Regions from separate parts of the Metabacillus sp. SLBN-84 genome, predicted to be linked through region 1. Evidence: a T-box and tRNA genes for the amino acid it is inferred to sense, from the RefSeq annotation. Region 1 holds a T-box; the other holds one or more tRNA genes.
The links. A T-box is a leader RNA that pairs with one kind of tRNA and senses whether it is charged. The one in region 1 lies ahead of pheS (phenylalanine--tRNA ligase subunit alpha), so its partner is inferred to be a tRNA-Phe.
Positions count from the first base shown of each region.

Region 2: it encodes a tRNA-Phe, which carries the amino acid that the T-box ahead of pheS (phenylalanine--tRNA ligase subunit alpha) is inferred to sense. The anticodon was not compared.

Region 1 is NZ_JBRJIP010000001.1:1,230,553-1,237,798, forward strand. It holds gene RKD52_RS06040 (sigma-w pathway protein ysdB) at 1-108, opposite strand, end outside; gene RKD52_RS06045 (dUTP diphosphatase) at 237-725, shown strand; gene RKD52_RS06050 (M42 family metallopeptidase) at 788-1,873, shown strand; gene sspI (small acid-soluble spore protein SspI) at 2,025-2,237, opposite strand; gene RKD52_RS06060 (TrmH family RNA methyltransferase) at 2,594-3,346, shown strand; T-box leader at 3,407-3,650, shown strand; gene pheS (phenylalanine--tRNA ligase subunit alpha) at 3,717-4,751, shown strand; gene pheT (phenylalanine--tRNA ligase subunit beta) at 4,766-7,180, shown strand; gene rnhC (ribonuclease HIII) at 7,235-7,246, opposite strand, start outside.
Region 2 is NZ_JBRJIP010000001.1:119,540-126,785, reverse strand. It holds gene walK (cell wall metabolism sensor histidine kinase WalK) at 1-917, opposite strand, end outside; gene yycF (response regulator YycF) at 923-1,627, opposite strand; gene RKD52_RS00645 (peptidoglycan DD-metalloendopeptidase family protein) at 1,842-3,254, opposite strand; tRNA gene RKD52_RS00640 (tRNA-Phe) at 3,607-3,679, opposite strand; gene RKD52_RS00635 (adenylosuccinate synthase) at 3,807-5,093, opposite strand; gene dnaB (replicative DNA helicase) at 5,806-7,170, opposite strand.

The DNA of each region.
Region 1 (7,246 bases):
TTGTGCAAGCTCTAGCTTGCGTTTAGGATTCAGCACGTATTTTGCTAAAGAATAAAGGATGAAAAAGACGAGTGCGAACAGGAGCAGCCGTAGAAAAATAACAATCATAGCAGTGCCTCCAAGACATATTTTGTTACAATACGTATAAGTGCGGCGGAAGGTTTCATATTTCATGAAAAATTTTTGAAGCATGGTTCCTGCAGTGATAAAATTGGCTCTTAGAGGAGAGTGAAATCGTGAATTTAACAAAATTGTTTGAGATGCAGCATACCCTTGACAGCAAAATAGAAAAACAGCATGGCCTAGAGAAGGAATCCCTTATTCACAAGAAGATTCTTGCCCTGTATGTGGAAGTGGGCGAACTTGCGAATGAAACGAGATGCTTCAAATTCTGGAGCCTGAAACCGCCGGCAGAAACAGATGTCATTCTTGAAGAGTATGTGGACGGCGTCCATTTTATTTTGTCTCTTGGAATTGAGATCGGAAAAACGAGTGGAATCGAGATTCAGCCGGATACGGAAGAAAAGTCGCTCACTGCTCATTTTGCCGATGTTTTTAACGCAATTGCCCAGTTTGAAAAGTACTGTACGGATGAACAATTTATCCAGCTGTTCAGCAAATATATGCACCTTGGACAGGCCCTTGGATTTTCAGGAGCCCAGATTGAAGATGCCTATATGAAAAAGAATGAAGTCAACCATGACCGCCAGAAACAGGGTTATTAACATTTTGTATTACTTTCCAGCGTTTAGTATAATAGTAGATAATAAACGAGAGGGGTAAAGGGATGACAAAATTAGACGAAACACTTCAGATGCTGAAGGACCTGACAGATGCAAAGGGAATTCCAGGAAATGAACGCGAACCGAGAGAGGTTATGAAAAACTACATATCAGCCTATGCCGATGAGGTAACAACAGACGGACTTGGAAGTCTGATTGCTAAAAAGACCGGCAAAGAAGGCGGACCGAAGATTATGGTGGCGGGCCACCTTGATGAAGTAGGCTTTATGATCACGCAAATTGATGATAAAGGGTTTCTCCGCTTCCAGACAGTAGGCGGATGGTGGTCACAGGTGATGCTTGCACAGCGTGTAACCATCGTGACGAATAAAGGGGATGTAACAGGTGTGATCGGCTCTAAGCCGCCGCACATCCTGCCTCCTGAAGCAAGGAAAAAAACGGTGGACATTAAAGATATGTTTATTGATATCGGCGCATCTAGCCGCGAGGAAGCAATGGAATTTGGCGTTCGTCCGGGAGATCAGGCTGTTCCTTATTTTGAATTTACCGTGATGAACAATGAGAAGATGCTGCTTGCCAAGGCGTGGGATAACCGCATCGGCTGTGCCATTGCCATTGATGTTCTAAAAGGACTGAAAGATGCGGATCATCCAAACGTTGTCTACGGGGTAGGGACGATTCAGGAAGAAGTAGGACTCCGCGGAGCGCGCACTTCTGCTCATGCCATCCAGCCGGACATCGGATTTGGAGTGGATGTCGGGATTGCGGGCGATACTCCTGGAATCTCTGACAAAGAAGCTTCAAGCAAAATGGGGGAAGGGCCTCAAATCATTCTTTATGATGCATCAATGGTTTCTCATAAAGGGCTTCGCGACTTCGTTACAGGCGTTGCCGATGAAATGAACATTCCATATCAGTTCGATGCAATCGCAGGCGGAGGAACAGACTCAGGTGCAATCCATATGACAGCAAACGGTGTACCTGCACTTTCCATCACCATTGCGACAAGATACATCCATTCCCATGCAGCCATGCTTCACCGCGACGATTACGAAAATGCGGTTAAGCTGATTACAGAGGTTATTAAGCGTCTGGATGAAGAAACAGTTAAAGCTATAACTTTTGACTAAGAAAAGCGTAAGCGCCTTGTTCAGATCAGACAGGCAGAAAAGGGTCACGCAGAAAAATCCGGGTTTAACTTTTTTGCCTGAGCCGTTCTGACGGAGGATCTGGGCGCTGGAGCTGGATCCCATAAAAAAATGCCGGGCAGCCGCCCGGCATTTATTTCTTTTTTAAGCCTTCTTCAAGAATCGTAAGCATTTCATTCTTTTCATCTTCACTTGAATTCTGCCAGATCACTTCAAACAGAACGCCAAGTCCCGGAAGCATTTTTTCTTCTCCGTTTTGGATCGCATCGACAATCGTATCCTCAAGCTGCCCCTGGTCATTGCCCGAAACATTTGAGATAATGGCATTTCGTAAATTTAAATCCATCTGACTCACTCCATTTTTAAAATAGTTGATCTCTGTTTATCGTGCATCACTTTGCTTATTTTATGTATCTTCCGTTAAAATAATAAGAAAAGCCTATAATGTAGAATTGGCAGCTGATTTTACATAGGTACGTTACACTCCAGTGGACTGAAGCGGAAGGCACTTGACTCCTGCGGGATGAAGAGGGCACGGAAGATCCCGCAAGCGCAGCGAGGAAGCTTCAGCACTCCCCGCGGAAAGCAAGTGACTGGAGCGCAAGGAAACGGGTAGAGGTGCAGAAGTTTTTCTATAGCTTCTGATAATAACAAATGAAAATAGATGGGCAGGAAAACCCAACAGCAAAAGGAGCAGGACAATTGAAGCGAATTGAATCCGTACAAAATCAAAAAGTCAAACAATGGCGCAAACTTCACACAAAAAAAGAACGTGATGCATCAGGCACATTTTTAATAGAAGGCATGCATCTCGTGGAAGAAGCCATCAAAAATAAATCAGATATAAAAGAACTGATCCTGTCAGAAGAAACAGCCATCCCAAAACACTGGGATCTAGACAATCTGTCCATCATTTACGTAACAAAAGAAATCATGAAAGCCATTTCCGAAACAGAAACTCCCCAGGGTGCTGCGGCCGTTTGCATCCAGAAGGACAGCGGAAGCATAAGCACATGGAAAAAAGTCATTCTGATTGATGCGCTTCAGGATCCGGGGAACCTTGGAACCATTATCCGGACTGCCGATGCAGCAGGTCTTGACGGCGTCATTCTCGGAGATGGGACAGTTGATCCGTATAACTCAAAAGCAGTGCGCTCCTCACAGGGCTCCATTTTCCATATACCGGTTGTAAGAAAAAAAATGGATGAAGCCATTTCAGAACTGAAGCAGAATGAAGTGTCCATTTACGGAACCTCCCTGCAGAACGGATCCGATTACAGAAAAGCAGAAACCTCCGGACAATTTGCCCTGCTTATCGGCAATGAAGGCAGCGGGGTAAGGGAGGAATGGCTGTCCCTTACCGACCAGAACCTGTACATCCCGATCCTTGGAAAAGCTGAATCCTTAAACGCCGGAGTTGCTGCCGGGATCCTGATGTATCGCCTTGTGAAATAGGCAAAAGCGTGGTTGCATCGCCATCATGAATTCATTATAATAAAAGACAGTTACATACCATGAACAGCGTTGACAGAGAAGAGTAGTCTGCGAAAGCGTCAATCAGGGAGAAAATGCCGGTGACTGTGAGCATTTTTTTGACAGCAGCAGATGAATTCACCTCTTTAGCTGACACCAGGACCATCCGGAAAAATCCCGGGTGTAAAGGTGCTCCGGATCCTATCCGTTATTTATGAACGAAGTGAACAGCATGTTTTTTTGCTGTTAACAAGGGTGGTACCGCGACTGTCAACTCGTCCCTTTTTGGACGGGTTTTTTATTTTGTTCAAAAAAAATCAGGAATCATCTGAAATAAAAGGAGGAAAATACGATGCAGGAGCAATTAAAACAGCTTCAGCTTGAAGCGCTTGAAAAAATTCAGGCAGCAAATGATTTAAAGAGCCTGAATGAGATCCGCGTATCATATTTGGGTAAAAAAGGGCCAATTACAGAAGTTCTTCGCGGGATGGGCAAACTTTCTGCAGAAGAGCGCCCGCTAATGGGAGCTTTGGCAAACGAGGTGCGCGAGAGCATTGCCACAAGCATTTCGGCTAAACAGGAAGGACTTGAGGAAGCGGCAGTTGAAGAGAAGCTTGCAGCTGAAACGATCGATGTGACACTTCCGGGACGTCCTGTACGCACGGGCAATCATCATCCGATTACGTCTGTCATTGAGGAAATTGAGGACCTTTTCCTTAACATGGGCTATTCCGTCGAAGAAGGCCCTGAGGTAGAGACGGATTATTTCAACTTTGAAGCGCTGAATCTTCCAAAAGGACACCCGGCTCGTGATATGCAGGATTCTTTCTACATAACGGAAGAAACGCTGCTTCGTACTCATACGTCACCTGTTCAGGCAAGAACGATGCAGAAATACAAAGGTCAGGGACCAGTGAAAATCATTTGTCCGGGCAAAGTATACCGCCGCGATAATGATGATGCGACACATTCACATCAATTCACGCAAATTGAGGGACTTGTCATTGACGAGAACATCAGCATGAGCGATTTGAAAGGAACACTTGAGGCTTTTGCCAAAAAGATGTTCGGCGAAGAGCGCGAAATCCGTCTGCGCCCAAGCTTTTTCCCGTTTACAGAGCCTTCAGTTGAAGTCGATGTTTCATGCTTCGTGTGCGGCGGCAAAGGCTGCAGTGTTTGCAAAAAGACTGGCTGGATTGAAATTCTCGGTGCAGGAATGGTTCATCCGAATGTGCTTGAAATGGCAGGGTTTGATTCAAAGAAATACAGCGGATTTGCTTTTGGCATGGGACCGGAGCGAATTGCCATGCTGAAATACGGCATCGATGACATCCGTCATTTTTACACGAACGACATGCGTTTTCTGAAACAATTTAAAAGAGCATAAAAGGAGGGTTCCAAATGTTTGTTTCCTATAAATGGCTGCAGGATTACGTGGATCTCAGCGGAATCCCGGCAGAAGAACTGGCAGAGAAAATCACCCGAAGCGGAATTGAAGTAGAGGGTGTAGAGGTTTTAAATGAAGGGATGAGCGGTGTAGTCGTCGGGCATGTGCTTGAAAAAGAGCAGCACCCGAATGCAGATAAGCTCAACAAATGTCTGGTCGATACAGGCGGCGAGAACCCTGTTCAAATCATTTGCGGAGCTGCAAATGTCGATAAAGGGCAAAAAGTAGCAGTAGCCACAGTAGGCGCGGTACTTCCGGGTAACTTTAAAATCAAAAAAGCAAAGCTTCGCGGCGAAGAGTCAAACGGAATGATCTGTTCTCTTCAGGAACTGGGCTTTGAATCAAAAACCGTTGCAAAAGAGTATTCGGAAGGCATCTTTGTCTTTCCAAACGATGCTGAGCCTGGAAAAGATGCTCTTGCAGAACTTGGGCGTGATGACCAGATTCTTGAGCTTGGTCTTACCCCTAACCGCTCAGACTGCCTGAGCATGCTTGGCGTCGCGCATGAAGTAGCGGCTATTTTGGGCCGAAGCGTAACGTACCCTGACTTGACGCATGATGAAGGTTCAGAGAAGGCATCTGAGAGCATTACTGTCTCCGTTGAAGCAAAAGAAGAGAATCCGCTGTATGTGGCAAAAGTGATTCGCAATGTGAAGATTGCCCCGTCTCCGCTCTGGCTGCAGACAAGACTGATGGCTGCAGGCATCCGTCCGCACAACAATGTGGTGGATATCACGAACTACGTACTCCTCGAGTACGGACAGCCGCTTCATGCCTTTGACTATGACCGTTTAGGCTCAAAAGAAATTCTTGTCCGCATGGCAAAAGACGGCGAAGAAATCGTGACACTTGATGGACAAAAACGCACGCTTACTCCGGAGCACCTTGTCATTACTAACGGAACTGTGCCGGTTGCACTCGCGGGTGTAATGGGCGGAGAGAATTCGGAAGTTCATTCCGATACAACGGCTGTTCTTCTTGAATCTGCGTACTTCAACGGCCAGACTGTAAGAAAATCGTCCAAAGATCACGGATTAAGAAGTGAAGCAAGTGCGCGCTTTGAAAAAGGCGTCGATCCGAACCGAGTTCGTGCTGCAGCAGAACGCGCTGCCCAGCTGATGGTGGAGCTTGCGGGGGGAGAAGTTCTTTCGGGATCGGCTGAGGTGAATTATCTTGAAGCTGAACCTGCGGTCGTGACCGTTCACATCGATAAAATTAACCGTGTGCTCGGCATGAACATTTCAGGTTCGGAGATGCAGTCCATCTTTACACGTCTTGGATTTGAAGTGCAGGAGGATAACGGCGCCTTCACGGTAACTGTGCCTACAAGACGCGGAGATATTACAATCGAGGAAGACCTGATTGAAGAAGTTGCAAGACTGTACGGCTATGACAACATTCCGTCTACTTTCCCTGTCAGCGCATCCGCACCGGGCAAATTGACGGATTATCAGCAAAAACGCCGGATGGCCCGCCGCTTCTTAGAAGGAGCCGGCTTGCATCAGGCGATCACATACTCGCTGACGAGCGAAGACAAAGCTTCCCTGTTTGCGCTTGAAGCATCTGATCTGACACGCCTGTCCATGCCGATGAGTGAAGAGCGCAGCGTTCTTCGCCTGAGCTTAATCCCTCACTTGCTTGAGACGCTGAAATACAATCTTGCCCGTCAAAATGACCAGGCAGCTCTTTATGAAATGAGCTCTGTGTTCATTTCAAACGGACCAGGTGAACAGCCTCTGGAAAAAGAACGGTTAAGCGGAGCTGTAACAGGGCTGTGGCACCTGAACCAGTGGCAGGCTGAGAAAAAACAGGTCGACTTCTATGTGGTAAAGGGAATTCTTGACGGCCTGTTCGATCGTTTAGGATTAAACGAACACATCACTTATCAGCAGACAAAACGCGACGGACTTCACCCGGGGCGTACGGCAGAAATTCTTCTTAACGGCGTTTCTGCAGGATTTATCGGACAGGTGCATCCGAAGCTTCAAAAGCAAATGGACCTGACTGAGACATATGTGTTTGAACTTGCTCTTCAGGAGCTTCTTCAAACAGAAGCAGAACCACTAACATTCTCTGTTATTCCTCGCTTTCCGTCTATGACGAGGGACATTGCCCTTGTTGTTGATAAAGACGTTGTAGCGGGCGATCTGCATAGCGCTATTTCAGAGGCAGGAGGAAAGCTTCTGAAGGACGTTTCCATTTTTGATTTATACGAAGGCGATAAGCTTGATGAAAATAAAAAATCACTGGCCTTCTCACTGCGCTATTTCGACCCTGAGCGTACGCTTACAGACGAAGAAGTAACAAAAGCGCATGAAAAAGTACTCCGTACGGTCGAGGGAAAATTTTCCGCCGTGCTGAGAGGTTAATCGCAGAGACAACAGGAAAAGAGCAGCTGACCATTAAGGTCCGGCTGCTCTTTTCTATCTTTTTCT
Region 2 (7,246 bases), 1.1 Mb from region 1:
TCACGTGAAACGTTCAGCATTTCGATCGCAGGACTGTTCACGAGAATCACATCGCCTGCGCGGTTTGTCGCGATAACGCCGTCCGTCATATGGGCAATCACGGATGCAAGCTTTTTCCGCTCGCCTTCAGTTGATGCCTGGGCTTCTTCAAGCTTGTCTGTCAGGTTGTTAAAAGTCACCGCAAGCTGGCCGATTTCATCCTCGCCGTAAACGCGGACTTTTCGAGAAAAGTTCCCCTTCGCAAGCTCCAATGCCTGCTTTCGCATATCGGACATCGGTCTTGTAATCGTTCTTGCAAGAAAGACCCCGAGAAGTGCCGTAATTGCCAAGGAAATACCAGTTCCGGTCGCGAGAATCCCGTTGATGACGCGCATTTGGGAGAAGACTTCTTCCATTGATGCGACCAGATAGAGGGCGCCAATCGTTTCCTGATTGATGTTTTTAATCGGTGTAGAAGAAATTTTCACGCGCCTGCTTGTTGGTTTATCTATATAGACTTTTTCATCAGGCTTTTCAAAGACAAGCGTTCGTTTCACAAGCACTTCCGTCGTACGCTTGCCGATAATGTCGCTGTTGTTCGGATCTGATGTTGCAATGACGCGGCTGTTTTTATCGATGACACGGATTTCCTGGATTTCATCTTTCGCGAAATCCTTTAGTATGGCGGTGATGTCTTCTTCGAGAGTGGGGAGGGTTCCGGTCGGATCCTCCGTCCTCTCCTTGGACATTTCCTGTTCGATGCTGTAGTTGATGAAATTGATTCGCTGCGTGATGGATGTATTGAAATTTTCGGTGAGGGACCGTTCAAGTTGCTGAACGAAATAGACACCGATAATCTGCATGGCAATCATGATCAGCAGGACATAGACCATGACGAATTTGAAATGGATGGATCTGAAAAAACCAACTTTATTCATGAATCCTACTCCTGTTCAGGGTTTCGCAGGTAGTACCCGACACCTCGTCTTGTCACAATCCATGTTGGATGACTTGGGTTGTCTTCAATTTTTTCCCTTAGTCTGCGGACCGTGACGTCAACTGTGCGCACATCACCGAAATAATCATAGCCCCATACGGTCTGGAGAAGATGCTCGCGGGTCATGACCTGTCCGATATGCTTAGCCAGATAATGAAGCAGTTCGAACTCGCGGTGTGTCAGTTCGATTGTTTCCCCGCGTTTTGATACTACATAAGCATCAGGGTGAATCGTGAGGGAACCGATTTCGATTTCGTTTTTATCTGACTGCTGCTCAGGGGGCAGCGCCTGAAGTCTTCTTAAATTTGCTTTTACCCGCGCAAGCAGTTCTCTTGTGCTGAAAGGCTTCGTCACATAGTCATCCGCTCCGAGCTCAAGTCCAAGCACTTTATCAATTTCCGAGTCTTTTGCCGTCAGCATGATAATCGGAATTTCATATTTTTTACGGACCTCGCGGCAGACTTCCATTCCGTCTTTGTTCGGAAGCATAATATCTAATAGGATTAAGTCAGGCTGCACTTCTTCGACCATTTCAAGCGCTTCGTTTCCGTCATAGGCGCAATAAACGTCGTAGCCCTCTTTTTTTAAGTTAAACTGCAGAATATCTGCAATCGGCTTTTCATCATCGACAACTAAGATTTTCTTTTCCACGGCCAATCGCCCCTTTTATATAAGGTGTTACGTTCTCTCTTCTTAATTTACCACTTATGACAGGCAGATTCATCTTTTCAGGCAGTTTCTTTTTAGGATATCCCAAACTCTGTCAGGCAAATCAGCGGTAAAAAGACAAAAACCCGGCGCAGTGCCGAGTCATAAATACAAGTCCGATGTGAAAAATGAGGAAAACCTCAGGCAGGGCCCAAGGTTATCTCTTTAAATACTTCAATGGATCTTTCAGTTTTCCGTTCTCATAGACTTCAAAGTGAAGGTGAACGCCAGTTGAGCGGCCGGTAGAACCCATGACACCGATTTTCTGTCCCTGAGACACTGTATCGCCAACCGATACAGAGATTGAATCAAGGTGGGCATAAACCGTCTTCATGCCATTTCCATGATCAATTTCGACTTTATTCCCGTATGCGCCATCATTGCCTGCAGAGATAATCTTGCCGTTGTCTGCCGCTTTGATTGTGCGGTCACTCGGACGGGCAATGTCGATTCCTTTGTGCATCTTGCCCCAGCGCGTTCCAAGCTTGCTTGAAACATATCCGCCGACAGCCGGCCACTGAAGAGAGCCGTTTCCGCGTGAAGGAACCACTTTTGTGCCTTTTACGATGATTTCTTTTACCGGTTCAGCAAGCGTTTCTTCTTTTGTCGTTTCACGTTTTACTTCTTTGCCGTTTTCCTTGTGAACAACATAGTTAAGAAGCTTCTGTCCATCTTTTCCTTCTTGCTTCGTTTTTTTGTCGCCTTTAAACATGGAAGAATCTTCAACCACTTCTGTTTCATAGGCAATGGCTTCTTTTTTTGAAACCTCTTCTTTTACTAGGACATTTGTGAAAGGCTTGTAGTCTTTTACGTTTAGTTCCTCACCAGGCTTGATTACATTTTCATCTGACAGACCCGGATTTAGAGCAAGCAATTCTTCAACGGAAAGCTTGTATTCAGAAGCGACCTTTGAAAGAACATCTTCATCTTTTACTTTGTGTTTTTTCTCTTCAAGCGTGCCTTTTGCAAGAAGCTTTACGCCTTCCTGTGCCGTCAGCACCTCTTCAGGAGAAATTTTCTCCTCTGAAATTGAAACTTTTCCCGAGAATGAAACGTCTAGTATACGAGATTCATTTTCTTTTAATGGCTGAAGCGGCTGTGGGGACTGCTTCATTTTCTCGGCCTGTTCTACCTGTTCAGCCGGAACGTACTTGGCTTTGTAAGCTTTTAGAACTCTCTCTGCTTCTTCTTTGTTCTTGAAGTAGCCGACAGTCTGATTATCTATTTTAAGTAAAGCTGCGTCTGCTGCTACATTAAGCTCTTCTTTAAGCTTGGCAAGAGTTTCCTCGTTGCTTGCAGCAGGACGGAACATTTGCTCAGGGATTACTTCCATCTCTTCAACCGTTAATTGATAATCTTTATACTCTTTTTTGGCCTCTTCAATCTTTTGCTTTGAAAGGTCATCAATTAACTGCTGACTGTCTACCGTTCCGATTCTTTCGCCGTCCAGATAAATATGGTAAACGGTCTCAAGATTTTCCTCTGCAGAAGCATTCATGCCGAATGTCATGGCGCCTGCGAAAGTCAGACCGAATAATGCCTTCTTTATAGTGCTGTTTGTATGCTTCACGTTGTTTCCAACGAATCCAGTTATGCGCTTTAAACACGATACAATTTCCTCCCAATTGACCACTGATCAGTACTTTATCTATCATCTATATAAGCCTATAGTGCTATGTTTGCGGATTTCTTTTTTAGCCACTCTACTAACCTACCATATTATCAGACTATTACCTAGCCATTTTCAAAAATGTAACATTTCTGTATTATTGATGTCATATTTTAGTTTTTGATGTAAAAATTTGCACTTTTATGTAACGGTTATGCGACTATAGGCATAACAAAAAAGACATGCATCCGATTAAGGATCATGTCTTTTTTCTGTGTCCAGCTTCAGCACCCAGTGCTGAAGCTTTTCGTAGTGGCTTGGGACGGAATCGAACCGCCGACACAAGGATTTTCAGTCCTTTGCTCTACCGACTGAGCTACCAAGCCGAAGTATGTATGGATCAGCGATTATCTGCCGACCTAAATTATTATAGTTCAATAACAGCTCAAACACAAGACTATTTTAAAAATAATTAAAAAATCGAAAGGGACGGATCCCTTTCGATTCAATGGCTTAGCTGTATACGCTTCTTACAACGTTTGTCTGCGTTCTGTCAGGACCGACAGAGAAGACGGAAAGCGGAATGCCTGTAAGCTGCGATACGCGCTCGATGTAGTTGCGTGCGTTCTGCGGAAGTTCTCCGAGGTCGCGTACGCCTGTGATGTCTTCTGTCCAGCCTGGAAGCTCTTCGTATACCGGCTCGCATTCAGCAAGGACTTTAAGGCTTGCAGGGAATGATTCCATGATTTCGCCTTTGTATTTGTATGCTGTACAGATTTTCAGTGTTTCAATGCCTGTCAGAACGTCAATTGAGTTAAGGGACAGGTCTGTGATTCCGCTGACGCGGCGTGCGTGGCGGACAACGACGCTGTCAAACCAGCCGACACGGCGCGCGCGGCCTGTTGTTGTTCCGTACTCGCGTCCGACTTCACGGATCTGGTAGCCGATTTCGTTATCAAGTTCTGTCGGGAACGGACCGTCTCCAACACGTGTTGTGTAGGCTTTGGATACGCCGACAACATGGTTGATTTTCGTCGGGCCGACGCCTGAACCGATCGTTACGCCCCCTGCAACAGGGTTTGATGATGTAACGAACGGATATGTGCCCTGGTCGATATCAAGCATAACGCCCTGTGCACCTTCAAACAGCACGCGTCTGCCGCCGTCAAGAGCATCGTTCAGCACAACGGCTGTATCGCAGACGTATTGTTTGAACTGCTGGCCGTACTCATAGTACTCATCAAGAATTTCTTCCATTGTGAAGCCTTCTGTTTCATAGTACTTTTCAAGCATGCGGTTCTTTTCTTCAAGGTTGCGTGCAAGCTTTTCTTCAAATGCTTCACGGTCAAGGAGGTCAGCAATACGGATGCCGACGCGCGCTGCTTTGTCCATATAAGCAGGTCCGATTCCTTTTTTTGTTGTGCCGATTTTGTTCGCGCCTTTGCGCTCTTCTTCCACTTCATCAAGTTTAAGGTGATAAGGCAGAATAACGTGCGCGCGGTTGCTGATGCGCAGGTTGTCCGTGCTGACGCCGCGGTCGTGAAGATATTTAAGCTCCGTCATAAGAGCTTTAGGATCAACGACCATTCCATTGCCGATTACACAGGTCTTATCACTGTAAAAGATACCTGATGGAATTAAGTGCAGCTTATATGTTTCACCGTTGAATTTAATTGTATGTCCGGCGTTGTTTCCGCCTTGATAACGGGCAATGACCTCCGCATTTTCGGAAAGGAAATCGGTAATTTTGCCTTTTCCTTCATCTCCCCATTGTGTACCAACTACTACTACTGAAGACATTAATGTGCACCTCCGGTTATTTAAAACACGTTCTAGTTTCGCTCAATCAAACAAGCTAATTCTACCAGTTAAAGGGCGGAAAGTCAATGAAAAGACGAACATTAATGAGATTTCATTTTCTTTTCGTTCGTAATATGTTGTGATTGTGTGTGATTTGGTTCCTCTTTTCATAGGTTAACCCCTGATTTGGGGTTTCATTTTGTCAGGGGAAGATGTGGCGCAATCATACCCGTTCCTTTTCGCTCCAGGCATTTGCTTTCCGCGGGGAGGGATAGGAGCTTCCTCGGCAAGCATTGCGGGATCTCCCATTCCCTCTGCATCCCATAGAAAAGTGGAAGCTCCCTTTTTGCTCCGGCAGTCAGATAAGAAATCACACGAAAAGTCCGGTGTTGACTTTTTGGGGGATTTTGTTCTGACAGAGGAGTTGGGCGCTACAGCTGGACAACGAGTCAAATGCCTTACGCTGCAATCCACTGGAGTTAAACAACTTAAAAACGAAGTGTGAGAGTGATTCAGACCGTTTACTTGTCACCACATGCGGAATACTTGCCGGAATACCTCTTTTACTAGAAAAAACCGATCCGTTACTTGCCGCAAACAGCCGTTTACTTGAAAATTTCAAGATTACGCCTAAATAAAAGCACGCATCCTTCATACATGCATCCGCAGCCCTGTCCCAAACAAAAAAAAGCCGCCCCGCAAAGGACAGCTTCTAAGCACCTGGTGGCACGCCGGCATCATCGAAGCGCCGTTCCAGGTTGACGAATTTGTTGTATTCTTTTACAAACGCCAGGCTGACGGTGCCGACCGGTCCGTTACGCTGCTTGGCGATGATGATTTCAATGATGTTTTTGTTTTCGGATTCTTTATCGTAGTAATCGTCCCGGTATAGGAAGGCTACGATATCCGCATCCTGCTCGATACTTCCGGATTCACGGATGTCGGACATCATCGGACGCTTGTCCTGACGCTGCTCAACGCCGCGGGAAAGCTGGGAAAGGGCGATGACCGGGACTTTGAGTTCCCTTGCGAGGGACTTCAGTGTCCGGGAGATCTCGGATACTTCCTGCTGACGGTTGTCCTTGTTACGTCCGCTTCCCTGGATGAGCTGCAGGTAATCGATCAGGATCATGCCGAGGCCGCTTTCCTGCTTCAGGCGGCGGCATTTGGCGCGGATGTCGCTGACGCGGATACCGGGCGTATCATCGATGTAGATGCCTGAGTCAGAGAGGCTTCCCATGGCCATTGTAAGCTTGCCCCAGTCTTCAGGGGTCAGGTTTCCTGTACGAAGTGCCTGGGCGTTAATGTTGCCTTCTGCACAGAGCATCCTCATGACGAGCTGGTCCGCACCCATCTCGAGACTGAAGATGGCGACGTTTTCGTCCGTTTTTGTTGCGACGTTCTGGGCGATATTCAGGGCAAAGGCGGTTTTACCAACGGATGGACGGGCCGCCACGATGATGAGGTCATTTCGCTGAAAGCCTGCCGTCATCCGGTCGAGCTCGGTAAATCCTGTCGCAATTCCCGTGATGTCGCCTTTTCGTGTGTGCAGCAATTCAATGTTATCGTACGTTTGAACGAGTACATCTTTTATATTTTGGAAAGCTCCTGCATTTTTGCGCTGTGAGACTTCCATGATGTTTTTTTCGGCTTCGTTGAGGAGAACGGCCACTTCGTCTTCGCGTGAATATCCGTCCTGGGCAATGGTGGTTGCCGTGCGGATCAGGCGTCTGAGAATGGATTTTTCTTCGACGATTCTGCCGTAATATTCAATATTGGCTGCTGTCGGGACGGAACCCGCCAGGTCGCTTAAATAAGATACACCGCCGATTTCCTCTAGTAAATTGGCATCTGCAAGCTCTGAGGTGACTGTTACTAAGTCAACAGGCTCTCCTTTATCCGCAAGCCCGAGCATGACATTGTAAATCTTCTGATGAGATGCTCTGTAAAAGTCTTCTGGAATCAGAATTTCAGAAGCTGTAATCAATGATGCGGGTTCGAGAAAAATGGCTCCGAGCACGGCTTGCTCCGCCTCAATGTTCTGTGGAGGAATCCGGTCATCAAACATTTCATTCATGATGATCACCGTCCTTAACTTGATTTAGGCAGGACTTAAGCCTGCAAAAAAGATGTGATGCGCAGAAAAGAAGCAG